2 regions of the Vibrio agarivorans genome follow, and region 1 is predicted to be linked to the other one. Evidence: riboswitches for the same ligand, from Rfam matches in the RefSeq annotation. Region 1 holds a riboswitch; the other holds the start of a gene.
The links. A riboswitch is a leader RNA that binds a small molecule or an ion and turns the genes downstream of it on or off. The one in region 1 is predicted to bind lysine.
Positions count from the first base shown of each region.

Region 2: it holds a riboswitch for lysine, as region 1 does, so the genes downstream of both, QWZ05_RS17745 (Na+/H+ antiporter NhaC family protein) here and lysC (lysine-sensitive aspartokinase 3) in region 1, are expected to answer to the same signal.

Region 1 covers NZ_JAUFQF010000004.1:1,313,343-1,319,846, reverse strand. The annotation lists gene uvrA (excinuclease ABC subunit UvrA) at 1-930, shown strand, start outside; gene QWZ05_RS14665 (PglL family O-oligosaccharyltransferase) at 1,002-2,801, shown strand; gene QWZ05_RS14660 (pyridoxal-phosphate-dependent aminotransferase family protein) at 2,868-3,986, opposite strand; lysine riboswitch at 4,181-4,357, shown strand; gene lysC (lysine-sensitive aspartokinase 3) at 4,445-5,806, shown strand; gene metH (methionine synthase) at 5,868-6,504, opposite strand, start outside.
Region 2 covers NZ_JAUFQF010000004.1:1,984,894-1,991,397, forward strand. The annotation lists gene QWZ05_RS17730 (YciK family oxidoreductase) at 73-813, opposite strand; gene sohB (protease SohB) at 1,077-2,138, shown strand; gene QWZ05_RS17740 (H-NS family histone-like protein) at 2,291-2,701, opposite strand; lysine riboswitch at 3,401-3,604, shown strand; gene QWZ05_RS17745 (Na+/H+ antiporter NhaC family protein) at 3,726-5,327, shown strand; gene QWZ05_RS17750 (LysR family transcriptional regulator) at 5,362-6,267, opposite strand; gene QWZ05_RS17755 (multidrug effflux MFS transporter) at 6,355-6,504, shown strand, end outside.

The DNA of each region.
Region 1 (6,504 bases):
GGTCTATTTAGCTGTATTACTGGGGTTTCTGGCTCTGGTAAGTCAACGCTTATTAACGATACCTTCTTTAAGATTGCTCATACCGAACTCAATGGTGCCACTACACAGGTGCCTTCACCTTACAAGAAGATTAAAGGCCTAGAGCATTTTGATAAGGTCATTGATATTGACCAAAGCCCAATCGGTCGCACACCTCGCTCAAACCCAGCGACCTACACAGGTATATTTACACCGATTCGAGAGCTTTTTGCTGGTACCCAAGAATCACGTTCGCGCGGTTATAAACCGGGACGATTCAGTTTTAACGTGCGTGGCGGGCGCTGTGAAGCGTGTCAGGGTGATGGCGTAATCAAGGTAGAAATGCACTTCTTACCGGATGTCTATGTTCCATGTGACGTATGTAAAGGCAAGCGTTACAACCGAGAAACACTGGAAGTTCGCTATAAAGGCAAAACTATCGATGAAGTGCTTGAGATGACGGTAGAAGACGCTCATGTGTTTTTCGAACCGGTTCCAGTCATTGCAAGAAAGCTAAAAACACTTGTGGATGTCGGCCTCTCCTATATTCGCTTAGGGCAGGCAGCGACTACCCTATCAGGTGGTGAAGCCCAGCGCGTTAAACTCGCTCGAGAGTTATCGAAAAGAGATACAGGTAAAACCCTGTATATCCTTGACGAGCCTACGACAGGTTTGCACTTCCACGATATTCAGCAACTGTTGACGGTACTTCACCGCCTGCGCGATCACGGCAATACCGTGGTTGTCATCGAGCATAACTTAGATGTTGTCAAAACAGCGGACTGGATTATCGACCTCGGCCCTGAAGGAGGGCAAGGTGGAGGCCAAATTATTGCTGAAGGGACACCTGAAGATGTGAGCGAAGTCGAAGGTTCTCATACTGCTCGGTTCTTGAAACCTATGTTAAAGTAGGCAAACCAGATAGAATACAGAAACCAGCGTAATGCTGGTTTCTTCTTTTAAGGACAAAGAGTTAGACGACTATGGCCACAATTCATGTGAGTGGAACACAACTGGAACAAAGTAAACCTGTCATACCTTTAAACCAACCATTCATCACCTGTCTGGCATTGGTTTTCTTGCTTTTGATGCACGTATTTATGCCAAACCCAGGTGGTTCTGGCTTAGCCTTGTCATTCAACAATACCGTTTGGGCAGGTATTAGCTTGGCATTAGGCATCGGCTTCTATCAAATCAGTACTAACCACTATCTGCGATACAACAAATTCACTGTTGGATTACTGATCGCCTGCGGCCTTCTCACTTTACCGATAGCCTACCCTTCTGCGTATGTCGACGGCGCTACAACACGATTGCTAGGTCTTTGGGGTGGTTTTTTACTCTTCGTTGTGTTGCAGCAATTTCGTTTCAGCAACAAGGACAAGCAGCGGATCCTCGAATACATTGTGCTTGCCTGCTTAATCGAGGCGCTGATCGGTTACATTCAATACTTCTTTCTTGAGCCAGGCAATGGCATGGGCTATAACACCGTAGCGAATCGCCCTTACGGCATCTTTCAGCAACCGAATGTGATGGCCAGCTTTCTGGCTACCGGTCTTGTCATTTCTGGCTACCTACTCGCCCGTAAGAACAACAAATACAGCTCGCTTGGTGATACGGCGATTCTTTACCTCACTCCAGTCATGACTACGCCGCTACTCGTCGTACTCTCATCTCGAACAGGCTGGCTCGGCGCACTCATTGGTGTCTCGCTTATCATTCCTTATTTGCTACGCTTCTCAACCAAGCGTCGAGCGTTTACATGGATAGGTTTAGTCATCTTGGGCGTAGCGCTTGGCTTTAGTGCAGCTCAATCACAACAAAAGTCCGATTTTATTGGTCAAAAAGCCGATCTTGAAAGTCCGCGCCGTTATACCTTTCCACAAACGCTGGATATGGTGATTGAAAAGCCGTTTACTGGCTGGGGTTACGGCAACTTTGAGTCTACCTACACCCTCTATACCGCACGACAGCATCAAATTAACGGCAACTACCCACCAGGCTTGCCTGCAATGGATCACCCCCACAACGAAACCTTATATTGGGGAGTGGAAGGGGGAATCATTCCACTTTTAGGTCTTATACTGACTGCCGTTCTTACCTTTACTCGAGTTGCTCAAGCGAAGAAGGGAACCAGACTGGCGCTTCTTGCCCTCTTTGTTCCAATACTGCTCCATTCACAGCTAGAATATCCGTTTTATCACTCAGCAATTCACTGGGTAACACTCATCATTCTGCTCTACTGGCTTGATCAGCGAGTCATACGCAGCAGCACCTTGCACTTCTCTGCAATAACAAAGAGCTTGCTACGGATCAGCAGTTTAATTGTGCCGACACTGACCATCATGTATATGGCTAGCGCACTGCATTCAAACCATGTTCTCACCCAATTTGAGCGTTCATATCCAAAAGAACCAGAAATTCTTGAACGAGTCTCGAACCCACTGGCATGGCAAGATCGCTATAACTGGGATATCTACAGTACCTACCTAGATATCGGTCTTCAGACTGGTGAGAAGGCTTACATTCAATCCTACATTGATTGGTCACTAGAAATTATTCAGCACAAGCCGCGCCCGGCATTCTATAAAAATCTAGTACTGGCGCACCTTGGCATGGGAGATGAGATCAAAGCAGCGCAAACTCGTACAGAGGGTGAATTCTTGTTCCCGAACACGGATTTTTCAACAGTAACCTATGATGGGCCTAGCCAAGCGCAAGATGTCACTTCGCAAGCCAGTGCTACAACATTGAGTATGAGTGAAGAAACCAGCGCTGAATAACAACAAAGGCCGCAGAGATAGTCTCTGCGGCCTTTGTTGTTATCGATATCATTTAAACCGTCGGCCCTACTTGAGCTTTTCTTCCAGTGCTTTCAGGCACAAGGACACATTTTGCTGTGACGCTCCATAACCCATCAAACCGATACGCCACGCTTTACCAGCAAGCGCGCCTAAGCCAGCGCCAATCTCCAAGTTATATTCGTTGAGCAGTTGTTGACGAATTTTCGCCTCATCGATGCCCTCAGGAATATACACGGCATTCAGCTGTGGTAAGCGATAAGCCTCCTCAACAACAAACTTAAAGCCCAGAGCCTCTAGGCCTTGTTTAAGTTTCTGGTGCATCTCTTGGTGACGCTGCCAGGCACTCTCTAAACCTTCGTTTTGCAGAAGTACTAACGATTCGTGAAGCGCATAGAGGCTATTCACTGGTGCTGTATGGTGGTAGCTACGTTTACCTTCACCACTCCAATAGCCGAGTACTAAGCTTTGATCTAAAAACCAACTTTGAATTGGGGTATCACGCGATTGTATCTTCTCAATCGCAGCGGCAGAGAATGTCACTGGAGATAAACCAGGAACGCATGACAAGCACTTCTGGCTACCTGAGTAGACCGCATCCAGTTGCCACTCATCCACCTTCAGCGGCACACCACCCAAAGAAGTCACAGTATCAACAATCGTCAATGCACTATGACGCTTAGCCAACGTACCGAGCGTTTGAGCATCGCTCAATGCCCCCGTTGAGGTTTCTGCATGCACAAACGCGAGGATTTTGGCATCAGGATGATTCAAGAAGGCTTGCTCGACCTTTTCCGGTGAAGCAGGCGATCCCCACTCATCATCCACAACAACAGCTTCGCCCCCAGCGCGTAATACATTTTCGCGCATGCGCTCGCCAAACACACCGTTACGGCACACAATAACCTTATCTCCCGGCTCAATAAGGTTAACAAAGCAGGCTTCCATTCCTGCACTGCCCGGAGCAGAAACCGCAATAGTAAATTCATTCTCCGTTTGGAAAGCGTATTTGAGCAACGCCTTTACTTCATCCATCATTTGAATAAATAGAGGATCAAGATGACCCACGGTGGGGCGACTCATCGCCTGAAGTACCTGTGGGGAGATATCTGAAGGACCGGGGCCCATTAGAATACGTCTTGGGGGGATAAAACTTTGGATAGACATTCATCACTCCATAAATCTATTTGTTGTTATTCATTGTATTGCTACACAGTAAATCAGTTTCACTCGAGCAATATTCGTTATTGGGCTTTTAATTATAGAGGTACTACCACTGTTCAAGAGACAAAATGGTAAAACTGTTGCCAAGGTCAAATATTCATTGACATTTTTATACTAAAGCCGTTCAATGATTGGACAATAACAGAAGAGGAGCGCTGCCCAGGCAGGTGCATAGTGGAATCGCAATTCCAATACTATTCACTCAGGGGGAGTAGCGCCGAGATGGGAGCATATTGCGATGAACTCCTGTCGGTTGAATGGGCTGAATCCCTTCAACTGTCATCAGCCCTGCCTGATGATGAGCTTCTGAGGTAATCGAATTTATCAACTCGCCTCTGAACGCTCCCCTCCTCTTCAAACACACTGGATGTATTAATTTTTGAAGTATCAGGAGAACAACCGTGAGCACATTCAATGTCGCCAAATTTGGCGGAACAAGTGTCGCAAATTTTGAAGCTATGAGCCGTTGTGCCTCAATCATTGAGAGCCACCCATCGACCCGCCTTGTTGTAAGCAGCGCATGTTCAGGTGTCACTAACCTGCTTGTTGAACTGGCTAACGGTGTTCAAGAACAAGAGCAGCGCGCTGCCGTTCTTCAAAAGCTAGCCGATATTCATGAAACAATTCTAGCGAAGCTAGAGAATGCGGCTGAAGCGGCTGAAGCGGCTAATGAAGTTTATGCCATCCTTGATACGGTCACTAGCCTCGCAGAGGCAGCCTCCATTCAATCAAGCACAAAGCTGACGGATCACCTAGTCGCTTGCGGTGAGCTTATGTCAACTCACATTCTCGCCCAACTCATGCGTGAGCGCGGGATCAATGCAATTCGTTTTGATATTCGAGACGTCCTAAAAACTGACAGCAATTTTGGCCGTGCAGAGCCTAATCTCGAGCAAACAGCGCAGCAAGCGAAAGAGCGACTGATCCCACTGTGTCAGGAATATGTCGTGGTGACTCAGGGCTTTATTGGTTCTAATGAGGTCGGTGATACCACAACCCTAGGCCGTGGTGGTAGTGACTATAGTGCTGCACTCATTGCTGAAGCCGTTGAGGCTTCAGGGTTAGAAATCTGGACAGATGTGCCGGGTATCTACACAACCGATCCTAGAATCGCTCCTAAGGCAGCCCCAATTCCAGAAATCAGCTTTAGTGAAGCTTCTGAAATGGCAAACTTTGGTGCAAAGATCCTACACCCTTCTACACTCGTGCCAGCATTACGTCACGATATTCCTGTTTTTGTTGGATCTTCTCGTGAACCAGAGAAAGGTGGTACTTGGATTCGCCACCATGCAGAGACTTCTCCGCTTTATCGTGCTCTTGCTCTTCGCAACAACCAAACTATGGTGACATTACGCAGTGCAAAAATGTTCCACGCGTATGGCTTCCTAGCCAAAGTGTTTGAGATCTTGGCAAAACACAAGATTTCAGTCGATCTTATCACTACCTCTGAGATCAGTGTGTCACTGACTCTTGATCAAACTGATACCTGTGGTGGTGCCCCTCAACTTCCTCAAGCTGCAAGAGAAGAGCTTGAAGAGCTCTGCCATGTTGAGGTTGAGCATAACCTAAGTGTAGTGGCCTTGATTGGTAATAACATGAGCTCTTCAAAGGGATCGGCGAAACAGGTATTCGGTACACTTGAAGACTTTAATCTACGTATGATCTGTTACGGAGCAAGCCAACATAACCTTTGCTTCTTACTGCATGAGTCTGTCGCTAAACAAGCGATCCAGCGTCTACATCAAGAGCTGTTCGAGCAGTAATTCCATACCCCAGATATAAATAAGCCCCTACAAGTGAGGGGCTTATCATTAATGACTTTCACTATCCGTTAATGTTCGGCCCTAGCCATTTCTCAGCCTCTAGTTGATCCCAACCTTTACGGTCAGCATAACTTGCTACCTGATCTTGTTGGATCTGAGCGATCGCAAAATAGCGTGAGTCTGGATGTGAGAAGTACCAGCCCGATACCGATGCACCTGGCCACATGGCATAGCTCGACGTCAGAGACATCTCTATTGCCTCTTCAACATTGAGTAGCTCCCAGAGGCTGCCCTTTTCTGTGTGTTCAGGACACGCAGGGTAACCCGGGGCTGGGCGAATACCTTGATAGTTCTCTCGGATTAACTCTTCGTTGGTCAACTGCTCTTCGGGTGCGTAGCCCCAAATATCCGTTCGAACACGCTCATGGAGGTACTCAGCAAAAGCTTCAGCAAGTCGATCAGCAACTGCCTGAATCATGATGGCATTATAATCATCACCTTGCGCTTTAAACTCATCCGCAAGTTCACGCTCACCAATGCCTCCAGTCACAGCAAATCCGCCAATCCAGTCTTGCTTGCCACTCTCTTTCGGTGCGATATAGTCTGATAGACAGTAGTTATACCCTTTAGGCTTCTCTGTCTGCTGACGTAAGTTATGCAGAACTTTGGCTACCTTAGTGCGTGACTCATCGGTATAC
Region 2 (6,504 bases), 670 kb from region 1:
GATAGCTGCATTTTTCGTTTGAGGCTACAAACCTAATTTTGGGCTATAAACCGACAATGCTGAACGTTGTATCTATTTGGGTTGTGCGTCAATACACTGGCCATGCACAGACTGTCCTTCAGGTGCCATTAAATAAAGGTACAGTGGCATAATATCGAGTGGCGTTTTTAATAAATCTGCATCTTCTGCAGGGAAGGCCGATGCGCGCATGGCGGTGCGTGTACCGCCTGGGTTAATGGCGTTCACTCGAATAGGTGAATCACTAAACTCATCAGCAAGAATCTGCATCATACCCTCGGTCGCAAACTTTGAAATTGAGTAAGCTCCCCAAAAGGCGCGCCCTTGATGACCAACAGTTGAAGAGGTGAAGATTATACGAGCATCATTGCTCTTTTTGAGCACAGGAATCAGGGCTTGGGTCATAACAAAGGTCGCTTTGACGTTGACCTGCATGACCTCATCAAACATTTTTTCTTCAATTTGGTCGAATGGGCTAATCACGCCGAGTGCGCCAGCGTTATGTAAAACGCCATCTAGCTTACCAAACTGACCTTCGATAGTATCCGCCATATCGAGGTAGTTTTGCTTACTCGCTCCCATCATATCAAGCGGGACGATAGCAGGTTTAGGATACCCCGCAGATTCGATCTCATCATACGTCTGTTCCAGTTTTTTCACCGTGCGACCCAATAGTATGACGGTTGCTCCGTGTTGTGCGTAACTGATAGCCGCTTGTTTACCGATACCGGCACCTGCACCAGTAACTAAGATGACTTTTCCCTCAAGGGCATTAGATGAGACTGAATAATCCACCGTGATATTCCTTTATGTTCTGTTATCAAGCTTGTTACAAGTCGATTTTTTGCAACGCAACCTGATTGTCAGTTGTCTTTATTTTGATGTGAACAGTACAATAGCCTTACTATAAAGAAGAAAACAATATCAGTACTGAGTTTTATTGAACGATATAGCGTTATTTGACACTAAAGAGTGTACTTTCGTTTATTTAATGTACAAATAGTGCGCGCGTTCAGACTTCATTACGCTAGATATCCAAACTCAAAGAGGGAATCATTTTGGAATTTTTGTTGGATTATGGGCTGTTTCTCGCCAAGATTGCCACTTTTGTCGTTGCTCTCGTCGTTGTATTAGTGATAGCTAAGACAGCCACGAGCAAACAAGGCGTCGCAAAGGGTGAGCTAGAAATTACTGATCTTACCGAAGCGTATAAACAGAATGTCGAGCAACTCGAGCATCATCTGCATGACTCTGCATTTATTAAGGCACGAGACAAAGCGGAAAAGAAAGCGAATAAAGAGAAAGTGAAAGCGCGCGAAAAAGAGATTAAGCAAGCCGATAAAGCGAATGAGCTTGATAGCAAGCGCGAGCCACACCTTTTCGTGCTCGATTTTAACGGTAGTATTGATGCGAGAGAAGTTGCCTCACTGCGAGAGGAAATTACCTCGGTATTATCAGTTGCTCGAGAAGGTGACGAGGTATTGGTTCGTTTAGAGTCCGGTGGGGGTATGGTTCATGCCTACGGTTTAGCTTCCTCACAATTGGATCGCATTAAAGCCGCTGGCTTACCCTTAACTATTTCGGTTGATAAAGTCGCAGCTAGTGGCGGTTATATGATGGCTTGTATCGGCGATAAAATTGTTTCGGCACCTTTTGCCATTGTTGGTTCTATTGGCGTGATTGCCCAGCTACCGAACTTTAATAAGCTGCTAAAAAAGTATGATATTGAATACGAGCAACTAACCGCAGGGGAATATAAGCGCACCTTAACTATGTTTGGTGAGAACACTGATAAGGCACGTGATAAGTTTAAACAGGAGTTAGAGGAAACTCATGGCCTGTTTAAAGATTTCATTCGAGAGCGACGCCCTGAACTTGACCTTGAACAAGTTGCAACCGGAGAGCACTGGTTTGGTACGACAGCAAAAGAAAAGGGCTTAGTAGATGAAATTAATACTTCAGACGATTTGATTGTCGCAGCATGTAAAGAAAAAACAGTTCTCTGCGTTCGTTATGTACAGAAAAAGAAAATTACAGACAAGTTGGCTGGGGTAGCGGGAGATGCTGCTGAAAACGTTTTCTTGAAGTTAATTCAACGAGGCCAAAAGCCAGTTATATAGAGGTGGTTGGTTATATAGTGCTAATTTGCTGACGCGGCATGGCCGCCATATTTTTGTCACTGCGGGACAAAGCATGCAACTTCTCTAATATCGAATATTACAAATAATAAAAAAGGCTCCTATCTAGGAGCCTTTTTTGAAGCTTGAGCAATTTAGATTGCGAAGTCTTCTAGTGATTTACCTTCATCAAGCGCAGCTTGAATTACAGAAGGTGTGCGGCCTTGGCCTGTCCACGTTTTTTCTTCGCCACTGGTATCTACATATTTGTATTTAGCAGGGCGTGGTGCACGTTTTGCTTTTGGTTTTGCTTTACCGGCTTCGCCAGATAGAGCAGAAATAAGCGCGTCAACGTCAATACCGTCTTTAGAAATTTGAGCAGCGATGGCAGCAAGTTTCGCTTCTTGTTCAGCTTGAGCAGCCTGTTCAGCTTCAGCAGCTTCACGACGCTCATCAGTTACGATGGTTAGTTTTTCCAAGGCTTCTTCAAGTTGCTCTAGAGTTAGCTCACGAGCAAATGCACGAAGGCTACGGATGTTTAATAGTGTTTTTGTTAGTTCCGACATGACTCTTCCCATTTTTAATTAAGTCAACATAGTTGATGATATACCCAATATCTTAGTATGACAATATTCTATCTTGATATAAACGTAATTAACGTAAATTAATTAGAGGTTAATACAAATATAGAAGTCGGTGTGGACTTTTTAAGATTAGAATAAATACTTTATTTATCAAGATAAATGAAAAATCAAACCAAGACTAAAAGCTGTATTGATTAAACACATGTAACAGATTGTAACCCTTGTCACAGTCGCGAACGTAAACGTAGATTGATATAGCGGTTTAAAAAAACGTTTACTGATATGTCCATCTTTACAGGAAAGATAGCAATCAAGATAGCGCATGGTGGTGTTAAGTTATCTGTTGTGATTCATTCATGTTCGAGCGGTATAGCTTATACGTCAACAAAAGAAAGATAAAATAAGCAAAATTGTTATGGAACTGTTTTTTAGTTTGCTTGGGAGAGGTGTAGTTTGCTTGTATGTATGCCATATGCCGTTCAATATTGTTTTTGAGGCCTATCATTAGACACGCATTCAATAATTAATGATTGAATTGTCAACATAGTGACAAGTTTTGCATCATTTGAACGGAGTAATGTGTTGCAAATCAAATTTTGATGAGTAGAATAGCCCAGACCTAATGCTCTGTAAGAGTTAAAATGTTGTGAACTTGAGGTTGCGACAGTTTTTATTCTTAGGAAGAGCGGTAGAGGCGCGATATCTGATGAGTAGCGTTTGTTGGGGTGATGCCAATGAACAAACGTGAAAGGCTCTGTCGCCGAAGTAAATCTTGTCTATCAAAGCAGATTTGCTGGGGTTGCTATCAAATAGAAGCAACACTGCCATAGTCTATACTCACACTAGCATGTGGGATAGGAATTACTATGGAGCGCTACTGTAGGGTTGGGTGAGGCTTTCGCACACCTTTCTTTATCTGATGAGTACTTATTGTTCAACAAGGTACTTATGTCACTGCAGTAGATCTCTAACCACATAAATACAATTAATTTGGTTTTTGAAGATCATGAATTTAATCGACTTTGCATCGTCACCCATCTCTTTATTACCCCCTTTGGTGGCTTTAACACTTGCGATCGTGACACGTCGCGTTTTGGTTTCACTAGGTGTGGGTGTGGTCCTGGGTGCAATCCTTCTTAACGACTACTCTCTTTCATCGGCTGCAGGCTATGTAGGCTCAGTTGTCTCTGGCGTCTTTATTGAAGATGGCGGTATCAATGAATGGAACATGAGTATTGTTGGTTTCCTTGTTCTACTAGGCATGATGACAGCACTGCTAACGCTGTCAGGCGGTACGCGCGCATTTGCTGAGTGGGCACAATCACGAGTAAAAAGTAAGCGCGGCTCTAAACTATTGGCAGCGTTCTTAGGTGTATTCATCTTTATCGATGACTACTTTAACAGTCTTGCTGTTGGTGCAATTTCGCGTCCAGTAACTGACCGTTACTACGTTTCTCGCTCAAAACTTGCTTATATTCTTGATTCTACCGCAGCACCAATGTGTGTGCTTATGCCAGCATCGAGCTGGGGCGCATACATTATGACTATCGTTGCGGGCATCTTGGTTTCTCACGGTGTAACTGAGTATTCAGCGATCGGCGCATACGTGCGAATGATTCCAATGAATTTCTACGCTGTATTTGCACTGTTGATGGTATTTGCTGTGGTTTGGTTCCAACTAGATGTTGGCCAAATGCGTAAGCACGAAATCGAGGCATCTCAAGGTCACGGCTTTGAAAATGAAAAGTCTGATGACGAAGCATCAGCGCACGAGATTACTGAAGAGCTCGATATTAAAGAGAGTGAAGGCGGTAAAGTGTCTGATCTGGTACTACCGATTGTATCTCTTATTGCAGCGACAGTGGTTGCGATGTTGTACACCGGTGGTGTTGCTCTAGCAGACGAAGGTGAAGCGTTTAATCTTCTAGGTGCTTTCGAGAATACGGATGTGGGTCGCTCATTGATTTACGGTGGTATTGTTGGCCTAGCAGTCTCTCTATTTACTGTGTTTAAGCAGGGTCTACCTGTTGCTGATATTTCACGTACGCTGTGGATTGGTGCTAAATCGATGTTTGGTGCAATCTTAATCCTGGTATTTGCATGGAGTATTGGTAGTGTTATCGGTGATATGAACACAGGTAAATACCTATCTACACTTGCTGAAGGCAATATCGGTACACATTGGTTACCAGTGATTCTATTCCTTCTTGCTGGTCTAATGGCATTCTCTACCGGTACTTCATGGGGTACTTTTGGTATTATGCTTCCTATCGCAGGCGATATGGCAGCAGCAACTGATATCGCTCTGATGCTACCAATGTTGAGTGCGGTTCTAGCGGGCTCTGTATTTGGTGACCACTGTTCTCCAATTTCAGACACGACAATTTTGTCGTCGACAGGTGCTCGCTGTAACCATATCGATCACGTAGCGACTCAGCTTCCTTACGCTCTATCTGTTGCTTTGATTTCTTGTGTGGGTTACATCGCTCTTGGCTTTACTTCTTCTGTTACTATGGCATTTATTGCCTCAGCAGTAGCATTTGTAGTGGTTTGTTTTGTTCTATCAACACTATCAAAGTCAAAAATGGCGAGCTGCGCAAAAGCGTAAGCTAGCTCGCTCTATTTAGATAACGCCAGCCCGATTATTGCGGGCTGGCGTTTTTTTGTACCTGATGTTGCTCTAAACGACTTTTTAGATAGTCGATGAACAGCTTGGTACGTGTATGTTCGCGGTCAAGGTTAGGGTAGTAGGCATAAATTGTTAGCTCTTCTGCCATGATATCGGGCAATACGCGTACTAACTGGCCAGATTCGACTTCCTGTTCAATCATAAACTCGCTGACGATCATAATCCCCATTCCTGATTTTCCTGCATAAAACAGAGCTTCCGGATTGGTTGTCGAAAAATTACCGCTCACCATAACTCGTTGATTGTTTGATACGCGGTACTCGCGCTCCGGACTTTCACCCCAAATTAAGACATTGTGATGTTTAAGTTCATCAATGGTATTAGGGCAACCATGTTGTTCGATATAGCTAGGCGCGGCATAAAAGGCAATTTTTCGTTCTAATAACGGCATCTGTTTCACGCTAAGTGAATTTAATTGTTCTAGCTCACGAGAGATAAACACGTCTAAGTTCATTTCTGGCAATTGACCAGGATCGGTGGTGGTGAGTTGAATGCGAATTTCAGGGTATAAATCGAGAAAGTCTTTGAGGTATTTAACCAGAAACTTAGAGCCAACGGCTACCGTTGCCCCCACCCTAAGCAAGCCTTTCGGAGAGCCCGACACTGAACGTGTATCGTCCAACATCGTTTGCCACTGCGCCATAGACTCTTTGCAACCTTGATAGAAGAGAGCGCCAGCTTCAGTTTGGGACAGCGAGCGTGTGGTTCGTTTCAATAGTTGGGTTCCAACACGGTTTTCGAGCCAATGTATGCGCTTACTCACAGCAGAGTTCGTGGTGTGAAGACGTCGCGCAGCCCCATTAAAACTGCCTTCTTCAACCACTTTTACATAGGTGTTCATACACTCTAACCAGTCCATACGCGTCTTATTGATTCCTAGTGGGAAATAATCTCTTTCCATAGTGACTGATTATCACTGATAGAACAATAATATAGACTCTCTTTTATGAAACGAGATTCCAATTATTTTAATAAAACGCCACTGTTGCTAGCGATGATGATCATCGCTACAGGGCAGGTCGGTGTAAGTATTTACTTACCTTCACTTCCGCTAATGAGTGCGTCGTTGGGCGTGGACGCGTCACAAATTCAGCTG